3 regions of the Pantoea sp. UBA4549 genome follow, and region 2 is predicted to be linked to each of the others. Evidence: riboswitches for the same ligand, from Rfam matches in the RefSeq annotation. Region 2 holds a riboswitch; each other region holds the start of a gene.
What was found. A riboswitch is a leader RNA that binds a small molecule or an ion and turns the genes downstream of it on or off. The one in region 2 is predicted to bind thiamine pyrophosphate.

Region 1 (3,271 bases), on a different contig from region 2:
TATGCGCAATTTGCTTCAGGCGATGCAGCATGAGGGCTGGCTGACCTGGCAGGCTGAGGCGGGACGCGGAAAGCGCTCGCAGCTGCGCTTCTGCTGTACCGGGCTGGCGCTGCAGCAGCAGCGGGCTGAGGCGCTGCTGGATCAGGACAGTATTGACCAGCTGGTTCAGCTGGTGGGTGACAAAGCGCAGGTGCGGCAGATGATTGCTGCCCACCTTGGGCGCAGCGTGCGTCAGGGCAAACATATCCTGCGCGTGCTCTACTACCGTCCGCTGCAAAACCTGCTGCCCGCCTCACCGCTGCGCCGCTCGGAAACGCACCTGGCCCGGCAGATCTTCAGCGGCCTGACGCGCATAAATGAGGAAAACGGGGAAATTGAACCGGATATTGCTCACCACTGGCAGCAGCTTTCCGCACGGCAGTGGCGCTTTTATCTGCGCCCGGCCATCCGCTTTCATCACGGGCGCGAGCTGGAGATGGCGGATATCCTTGATTCGCTGCAGCGCAGCGCTGCCCTGCCGCTGTTTGCACATATTGCGCAGCTGCACTCCCCGGCACCCTGGACGCTGGATATCTCTCTGACCCAGCCTGACAGCTGGCTGCCATGGCTGCTGGGCAGCGTCAGCGCCATGATCCTGCCGCGCGAATGGCCGGCAATGCCCGACTTTGCCCGTCAGCCTGCCGGCTGCGGCCCCTACAGCGTGCTGCGCAATCAGCAGACGCAGCTGAAAATTGCCGCATTTGATGACTACTTTGGTTACCGGGCGCTGATTGATGAGGTCTCAATCTGGGTACTGCCGGAAGTCAGTGACGAGCTGGTCTACGCTGGCGTAAAGCTGCAGGGCAGCGAGGCGGATGAGATCGCGGAAGAGAGCCGTCTGGAGGAAGGCTGTTACTTTCTGCTGTTTGACCAGCGATCCGCCTGGGGACGCCATGCGCCGTTCCGCCGCTGGGTCAGCGATCTGCTTAATCCCGTTACCCTGCTGCATCATGCCGATCCCGGCTATCAGCGCTACTGGTTTCCCGCCTGGGGTCTGCTGCCGCGCTGGCACCATCGCCGCGATCGGCGGGCAGCGGATAAACCGGACGGTCTGACCCGGCTGACGTTAAGCTGGTACAGCGACCACGTTGAGCATGAAGGCATCGCCAGCGCGTTGCGTCCTCTGCTCGCGCAGCAGGGGGTGGAGCTGGTCACCCGGGTGGTGAGCTATGAAGCGTGGTTTGCCGGCGCCGGTGAAAGCGATATCTGGCTCGGCAGCGTTAACTTTACTCTGCCGCTGGAGTATGCGCTGTTTGCGCAGCTCTATGAGCTGCCGCTGATGCAGCACTGTATTCCGCTGGCGTGGCATGAGGATGCAGCGCGCTGGCGTGAGAAACGTCTGCCGCTGGCTGAATGGGCGCGCCAGCTGGTGGATCAGGACTGGCTGCATCCGCTGTTTCACCACTGGCTGCTGCTGGAAGGTCAGCGCAGCATGCGCGGCGTACGGCTGAACACGCTGGGCTGGTTCGATTTCAAATCTGCCTGGTTTGCGCCGCCGGCATTATGACGCTTTCACGCCGCCGCGGAAATGTCTACACTAAGCCGTTCTCAACGGGGTGCCTGCGTCGTCAGGCTGAGAGAAACCCGTCGAACCTGATCCGGTTAATACCGGCGTAGGGATTTGAGATGTGCCAGCCTCAGATCCTTTGCGACTCACCCCTATCCTCTCCTCAAGGAGCGCAAAGTGTTAAAGAACGTTCTGCCTGTCCTGCTACTGCTGTCTGCGCCGGTATTTGCTGCCAGACCCCTGCTCACTGTCTATACCTATGATTCATTCGCTGCTGAATGGGGGCCAGGCCCGGCGGTAAAGAAAGCGTTTGAAGCGGAGTGCGGCTGCGAGCTGCGCTACGTGGCGCTGGAGGATGGCGTCTCGCTGCTCAACCGTCTGCGCATGGAAGGAAAAAACAGCAAAGCCGACGTTGTGCTGGGACTCGATAACAATCTGCTGCAGGCGGCGGAAAAAACCGGCCTGTTTGCCAAAAGCCAGGTCGATACCGCGGCGCTGCAGCTGCCTGAGCGCTGGCAGAACGACACCTTTATCCCCTTCGATTACGGCTACTTCGCCTTCGTGTATGACAAAAACCGCCTGAAGAATCCGCCCGCGAGTCTGCAGGAGCTGGTTGAAAGCCCGCAGAAGTGGCGGGTTATTTATGAGGATCCCCGCACCAGCACGCCGGGCCTGGGCCTGCTGCTCTGGATGCAAAAAGTGTTTGGCGATCGCAGCGACGCGGCGTGGCAGAAACTGGCGGCCAAAACCGTTACCGTCACCAAAGGATGGAGCGAAGCGTACGGCCTGTTTCTCAAGGGCGAAGGCGATCTGGTACTGAGCTATACCACTTCACCCGCCTACCACATTATTGAAGAGAAGAAAGAGAATTACGCCGCTGCCACCTTCAGCGAGGGGCATTATCTGCAGGTGGAAGTCGCTGCGCAGCTGGCGGGCAGCAAACAGCCGGCGCTGGCGCAGCGTTTTATGCAGTTTATCGTCAGCCCCGCGTTCCAGCAGACGATCCCCACCGGCAACTGGATGTACCCGGTGATCAAAAGTGATTTACCGGCGGGCTATCAGGCGCTGAAGGTGCCACAAAAAGCGCTGCAGTTTTCACCGGCAGAAGTGGCTGACCAGCGCGCCGCGTGGATCAGCGCCTGGCAGCGGGCTGTCAGCCGCTAATGCCAGGCTGGCTGATCCCCGGCGCGCTGAGCGCGCTGCTGCTGTGTGCCGTGGCGCTGCTTGCCCTGGGGGCGCTGCTGACGGCGGCCCCGCTGCCGGACATGCGCGCCCTGCTCAGCGACAGCTATCTGCACCACGTGCTGGCGTTCTCTTTTGAGCAGGCGCTGCTCTCGGCACTCTGCTCGGTGCTGCCGGCTGTGCTGCTGGCGCGCGCGCTCTATCGCCGCCGCTTCCCGGGTCGTACGCTGCTGCTGCGGTTATGCGCGATGACGCTGGTGCTGCCGGTGCTGGTGGCGGTATTTGGCCTGCTGAGCGTCTACGGCCGTACCGGCTGGCTGGCGCAGCTCTGCATGCTGCTGGGCGTACCCTATCACTTCTCTCCCTATGGCCTGCAGGGCATCCTGCTGGCGCACGTCTTTTTTAACCTGCCGCTGGCGACGCGCATGCTGCTGCAGGCGCTGGAGAGCATTCCGGCGGAACAGCGTCAGCTGGCGGCGCAGCTTGGGCTGCGCGGCTGGAACCTGTTCCGGCTGCTGGAGTGGCCCTGGCTGCGCCGGCAGA
Region 2 (3,271 bases):
CCGCAAATTCCCGTACTTCCTGGGTAATTTTCATTGAGCAGAACTTCGGCCCGCACATAGAACAGAAGTGCGCAACTTTGCCGGATTCCTGCGGCAGTGTTTCATCGTGATAGGCGCGGGCGGTGTGTGGATCCAGCGCGAGATTAAACTGATCTTCCCAGCGGAATTCAAATCGCGCTTTGGACATGGCGTTATCGCGGATTTGCGCCCCCGGATGCCCTTTGGCCAGATCGGCGGCGTGCGCGGCGATCTTATAGGTGATCAGCCCCTGCTTTACATCTTCTTTATTTGGCAGACCAAGGTGCTCTTTAGGCGTCACATAGCAGAGCATCGCGCAGCCGAACCAGCCAATCATCGCCGCGCCAATACCGGAGGTAAAATGGTCGTAGCCGGGGGCAATATCGGTGGTCAGCGGGCCAAGCGTGTAGAAGGGCGCCTCATCACAGTGTGTCAGCTGCTCGGTCATGTTGCGCCGGATCATCTGCATCGGAATATGGCCCGGTCCCTCAATCATCACCTGTACGTCATACTCCCAGGCGATTTTGGTCAGCTCGCCCAGCGTTCTGAGTTCTGCAAACTGCGCCTCATCGTTGGCATCCTGAATCGAGCCAGGGCGCAGGCCATCGCCCAGCGACAGGGCAACGTCATAAGCGGCGCAGATTTCGCAGATGTCGCGGAAATGCTGATAGAGAAAACTCTCCTGGTGATGTGACAGGCACCATTTCGCCATAATCGAGCCACCGCGTGACACGATCCCGGTCAGACGTCTGGCCGTCATCGGCACATAGCGCAGCAGTACCCCGGCGTGGATAGTGAAGTAATCGACGCCTTGTTCTGCCTGTTCCAGCAGCGTATCGCGGAAAATGTCCCAGTTGAGATCTTCAGCGACACCGTTCACTTTTTCCAGCGCCTGATAGATCGGCACGGTGCCGATGGGAACCGGACTATTACGCAGGATCCACTCGCGCGTTTCATGGATGTAGCGGCCGGTGGAGAGATCCATCACGGTATCGGCACCCCAGCGCGTGGACCACACCAGCTTTTCCACCTCCTCTTCAATCGACGAGCTGACCGCAGAGTTACCGATATTGGCATTGACCTTCACCAGAAAATTGCGGCCAATAATCATCGGTTCTGATTCGGGGTGGTTGATATTGGCTGGGATAATGGCGCGCCCGCTGGCGACTTCGTCGCGCACAAATTCTGCGGTGATATTTGCCGGCAGGTGCGCACCAAAGCTTTCGCCCGGGTGCTGCTGCAGCAGCACTTCGCTGCGGATGCGTTCACGGCCCATGTTTTCACGAATCGCAATAAACTCCATCTCCGGCGTCACTATGCCCTGACGGGCGTAGTGCAGCTGAGTGACGCAGCGACCAGGCTTCGCACGGCGCGGAGAGGGCAGCGATTCAAAGCGCAGATGATCCAGACCTTCATCGGCCAGACGCTGCTGCGTATAAGCGGAACTGCGCTGAGCAACCGGCTCACTGTCATTGCGCCCGGCTATCCACGCGGCGCGCAGCTTTGCCAGCCCCTGATGGACATCGATAGTGGCCTGCGGGTCGCCATAGGCGCCTGCGGTGTCATAAACCGGAACGGGCTCATTGATTTCATACTGCGGTTCCGCTTTGGTACCACCGGTATGGGTAGGACTGAGCTGGATTTCACGCATCGGCACGCGAATGTCAGCGCGGCTGCCGGTGATCCAGATACGCTGTGAGTTGGGAAAGGCGGTGCCCTGCAGCGAGTTGATAAAATCCTGCGCTTGCGCGCGCTGTTCACGACGAGAAGGTTTAGCAGCAGACATAGCAAAATTCCTGAAGTCAGTGGAAGTTGCTTGTCCGGAGTCCGGAAGGAGTAACAGCGCCTGCAGTCAGGTAAGGCCCGATCGTGCGCTGATAATAGCTACTCTTGTTCCCTTCGCAGGTACTAGCCTGATCAGGTTCCGCGGATCCCGAATTAACGGTCTCAGCCCCGGGGGGCACTCCGACAAGGTGTTTCTGTTTAAAACAATAAAAGCCCGGTCAGCATAAGTGGGCTTTTACGGAATAACAAGGATTTTACAACTGCAGAAGGATCAGGCCGGACGCGCAATAGTGCTGTCGTTTGCAACAGGCGGAGAAACCAGCTGGTTATCCCACGCCATCTGAATCAGCTTATCTTCCAGAGAAAAGCGCGACGCCAGCGTTTCGCCTACTTCAGAGAGCGCCCGCTGGAACTCAACGCAGTTTTCATCGGTAATCGCCTGCTGCAGATGACTGTCATACAGCTGCATGATGCGATCGGTATTGCTTTCAAGCGCCGGGTAGAGATGCGCTGCAGCAACCAGCGGGCTATCGCCCTGCAGATCCCTGATAATGCGCTCATACATACTGAAATGGCCGGTTGAGAGATAGTCCACCAGCGTGTGGCAGAAGTCATCCAGAGCCTGCTCATTCAGCGCCGTCAGCGCCTCTTTATTAGGCTTAATGCCGATTAATTCATAATAAGTGACAAGCAAATGCCGACGCGCACGTAACCATGCATCGACTAATTCATTACCGCCACCGACACGCCTGGTCAGGTTATCTAACTGGGTAAGCATATGAGGCTCCCGGTGAGTTATAGTTGTTCATTACACTTAACATCAGACTTTCAGCGTGCCGTGCGACGCTAAGGACAACGAATAAGATGCAACGTGAGATCTCAAGCGTAGACGCTGGCTGGTGGATTGTCAGCTCTGAACAGAAACTTTGGTTGCCGCAGTGTGAGCTACCGCACGGCTTAGCGGCAGATTTCGACCTTACAGGCCAGCACGGCATGCTTATCGGCGAGTGGCAGGGCGAAAACGTCTGGCTGATCCAGACGTCGCGCCCGGAAAATATGGGCTCGGTCCGGCAGATTATCGATCAGGATCCCGGGCTGTTTCAGCTCGCCGGCCGGGGAGTGCAGCTGGCTGAATTCTACCGCTCCCACCGCTGGTGCGGCTACTGCGGCCATGAGATGCGCGTCAGTCCGCGTGAGTTTGCCTGCCTCTGTACCCACTGCCGCGAACGTTACTATCCACAGATTGCACCCTGCATCATTGTGGCGATTCGCCGCGGCGATGAGATCCTGCTGGCGAATCATGCCCGCCATCGTAACAGCATCTATACGGTACTGGCTGGCTTTGTCGAAGTGGGTGAAACGCTGGAGCAGGCGGTGGCGCGTGAGGTCATGGAGGAGAGTAATGTACGGGTTAAAAACGTGCGCTATGTCACCTCACAGCCGTGGCCGTTTCCCCATTCGCTGATGA
Region 3 (3,271 bases), on a different contig from region 2:
AGTTAAAGCCCACCAGCGTTTTTACACCTGCCCGCTCTGCGGCCTGTACCATCTCCTCTGCATCCGCTACGCTCAGCGACAGCGGTTTTTCCGAGTAGACATGTTTGCCGTGGCGAATCGCCTCCAGCGCCATCTCTTTATGCAGGAAGTTGGGCGCGCAGATATCCACGACATCGATCTGCGGATCGCTGACCAGCTCGCGCCAGTCGCCGGTGGAACGGGCAAAGCCAAACGTGGCGGCCTGCTTTGCCGCCAGGGCCGGGTTTACTTCAGCCAGCATCTCACGCACGATCTCCCCCTTCAGGGCAAATACCGTGGGTGCCTGCGCATAGGCGATAGCGTGACACCGCCCGATATATCCGCTGCCAATCATTCCGATTCTGACTCTGTTCATGCTGCACCCGTGAAAAGTAGAGAAGGTTTCGCGGAATATATGTTTCATATTTCGGCGCCACAATGGCGAAATGAAATATCTGTGATCATTGATGTGGGGCACACGACAAAATCAGCAATTACCGCTGTAAGTTTGCAGTACTTTGGTGATATTCCTCACATTGTGTCAGGGAGTGGCGGTTTATTCAGCAGTTGGTGAAAATTTTGCAAAAGGGCTTTGACACGCAGCAGGCTGCCCGATATTATGCGCCCCGTTCCACACAATTCCTCTGTAGTTCAGTCGGTAGAACGGCGGACTGTTAATCCGTATGTCACTGGTTCGAGTCCAGTCAGAGGAGCCAGATTCTTAAAAAGAGCAGCCTGTAAGGCTGCTCTTTTTATGCCTGCGTACTATCCGCCTGCGTCCTACCACCAGTGATGAAAATGATGCACCGGCCCGATGCCCTTTCCTGCCTCCAGTGAATCGGCCTGCAGCAGCGCCTGCTGCAGCCAGCCTTTTGCCGCTGCCACTGTATCAGCCCAGCTCTCATGCCGTGGTCGCAGCGCCGCCAGCGCTGCCGACAGTGTACAGCCGGTGCCGTGGGTATGACGCGTCGCCACGCGCGGCGCCGTAAAACGGGTGCGTCCGCTGCGGGTGATCAGCCAGTCAGGGCTCTCTGCATCCTCCAGATGGCCGCCCTTCATCAGCACCGCTGCACAGCCGAGATCCAGCAGTCCCTCCCCCTGCTGCAGCATGGCGCGCTCATCCCGGGCAGGTGCCGTTTCCAGCAGCGCCGCCGCTTCCGGCAGATTAGGCGTGATCAGTGAAACCTGCGGCAGCAGCCGCTCACGCATCGCTGCCACCGCCTCGGGGGCCAGCAGCGCATCGCCGCTTTTGGCAATCATGACCGTATCCAGCACCACAAACGGCAGCCGCGCACGCGCCAGTTTTTCTGTTACGACCTCCACGATATCGCTCCCGGCCAGCATGCCGATTTTCGCCGTATCGATACGGATATCGCTCAGGACCGAATCGAGCTGTGCGGCGACAAACGCCGGGGAAAGATAACAGACCGACTGCACGCCGCAGGTATTTTGTGCCACCAGTGCGGTAATGACGCTGGTGCCGTAGGCGCTGAGTGCAGAAAAGGTTTTGAGATCGGCCTGAATCCCTGCGCCGCCGCTGGGATCGGTGCCGGCAATGGTCAGGGCATTTATACGGGGCAAGCCGCGCGGCAAAGCAGAGAAAGGGTGGGTCATCATAGCGCTCCTGTCAGGCGTACAGGAAGGCGAATGCGCGCAGGCATCTGACTTCCCTACGCTGGCATTATCCAGATCAGGTAATACGGGTATTTCTCAGCCTTCACAAAGAAGGGCACCCCGAGTCATGGTGTCTGTTACGACACACCGGCAGCTTAGGGGAAGCGATCGCCTGAAGCAAGCCACAGAGAGCAGAAACATTGATCTGCGCGGTTGCAGAGGCAGACAGACCGCTGGGGTGACCGGTTTATTGATACAGCGCAAGCCGCGATAACGCTGCTGCGTGCTTAATCTGCTGCCGGACCACCCTGCCGGATATCACCATGATTAACCTGCTGCGCCATCTTATTCCGCACGCTCACCGCTGGCATCAGATTACAATCAGCCACCCCGGCGTTCTGAACCCTGCCGGACGTTACTGCCTGGCCACCTGTATCACCGCACGCTGTCGCGGCTGTGGCGCGCGGCTGCATAAGCTTTACTACCACGACCTCAGCGATAGCGAAGCACGCCGCTGGCTTGGCTGATTAACGGCAAAAAAAAGCCCCGCAGCAAGGTGCGGGGCGCAGGCCGGATAACAGAATTGAATTTACTGTGCCGGCTGGGTGCGGATCAGATAATCAAAGGCGCTGAGTGATGCTTTAGCGCCCTCGCCGCTGGCGATGATAATCTGCTTATAGGGCACCGTGGTGCAGTCGCCGGCGGCAAACACGCCTTTCAGGCTGGTTTCGCACTTCGCATCGATGATCACTTCACCCATGCGGTTACGCTCTATCGCGCCTTCAAGGAAGCCGGTATTAGGCAGCAGACCAATCTGTACAAAGATGCCGCTCAGCGCCAGCTCGTGCGTGGTCTGCGTGGTGCGATCCAGATACGCCAGGCCGGTGACTTTGCTGCCGTCGCCTTTGACTTCGGTAGTCTGGGCGTTGAGGATCACGTCGACATTTTTCAGGCTGCGCAGTTTATCCTGCAGCACTTTGTCGGCACGCATCTCACCGGCAAATTCCAGCAGCGTAACGTGCTCAACGATACCGGCCAGGTCGATGGCCGCTTCCACGCCGGAGTTACCGCCGCCAATGACCGCGGTGCGCTTGCCTTTAAACAGCGGGCCGTCGCAGTGCGGACAGTAGGTTACCCCTTTGGTACGATACTGATCTTCGCCCGGTACGCCCATGTTGCGCCAGCGCGCGCCGGTGGCGATAATGATGCTGCGTGATTTCAGCACCGCGCCGGAAGCGGTTTCAATAGCGTGCAATCCCCCTTCCTGCGCGGCCGGGATCAGTTTAATCGCGCTCTGCGTGTCAATCACATCCACCGCGTAATCATCGACGTGCGCGCGCAGTGAACCCGCCAGCTTCGCACCTTCTGTTTTGGGTACAGAAATGTAGTTTTCAATATCTACTGTATCCAGTACCTGGCCGCCAAAACGCTCGCCCATCAGGCCGGTGCGAATACCTTTACGCGCGGAGTAGATAGCGGCCGCGGCGCCTGCCGGACCACTGCCGATGATCAGGACTTCATAAGCGTCACGCTTGTTCAGCTCTTCTGCCGCACGCTTATCAGCGTTGGTATCTACTTTTCCGACGATTTCAGCCAGGCTCATGCGGCCCTGACCAAACTCTTTGCCGTTAAGGTAGAC

Region 1: it holds a riboswitch for thiamine pyrophosphate, as region 2 does, so the genes downstream of both, thiB (thiamine ABC transporter substrate binding subunit) here and thiC (phosphomethylpyrimidine synthase ThiC) in region 2, are expected to answer to the same signal.
Region 3: it holds a riboswitch for thiamine pyrophosphate, as region 2 does, so the genes downstream of both, thiD (bifunctional hydroxymethylpyrimidine kinase/phosphomethylpyrimidine kinase) here and thiC (phosphomethylpyrimidine synthase ThiC) in region 2, are expected to answer to the same signal.

Annotation. Positions count from the first base shown of each region.
Region 1 covers NZ_DGLH01000013.1:137,375-140,645, reverse strand. Annotated here, with positions in the region: gene sgrR (HTH-type transcriptional regulator SgrR) at 1-1,546, shown strand, start outside; TPP riboswitch at 1,582-1,677, shown strand; gene thiB (thiamine ABC transporter substrate binding subunit) at 1,724-2,710, shown strand; gene thiP (thiamine/thiamine pyrophosphate ABC transporter permease ThiP) at 2,686-3,271, shown strand, end outside.
Region 2 covers NZ_DGLH01000017.1:15,204-18,474, forward strand. Annotated here, with positions in the region: gene thiC (phosphomethylpyrimidine synthase ThiC) at 1-1,804, opposite strand, end outside; TPP riboswitch at 1,896-1,996, opposite strand; gene B3041_RS15730 (Rsd/AlgQ family anti-sigma factor) at 2,075-2,581, opposite strand; gene nudC (NAD(+) diphosphatase) at 2,668-3,271, shown strand, end outside.
Region 3 covers NZ_DGLH01000015.1:221,411-224,681, reverse strand. Annotated here, with positions in the region: gene B3041_RS15095 (Gfo/Idh/MocA family protein) at 1-394, opposite strand, end outside; tRNA gene B3041_RS15090 (tRNA-Asn) at 659-734, shown strand; gene thiD (bifunctional hydroxymethylpyrimidine kinase/phosphomethylpyrimidine kinase) at 799-1,599, opposite strand; TPP riboswitch at 1,669-1,765, opposite strand; gene B3041_RS15080 (hypothetical protein) at 1,956-2,159, shown strand; gene ahpF (alkyl hydroperoxide reductase subunit F) at 2,222-3,271, opposite strand, start outside.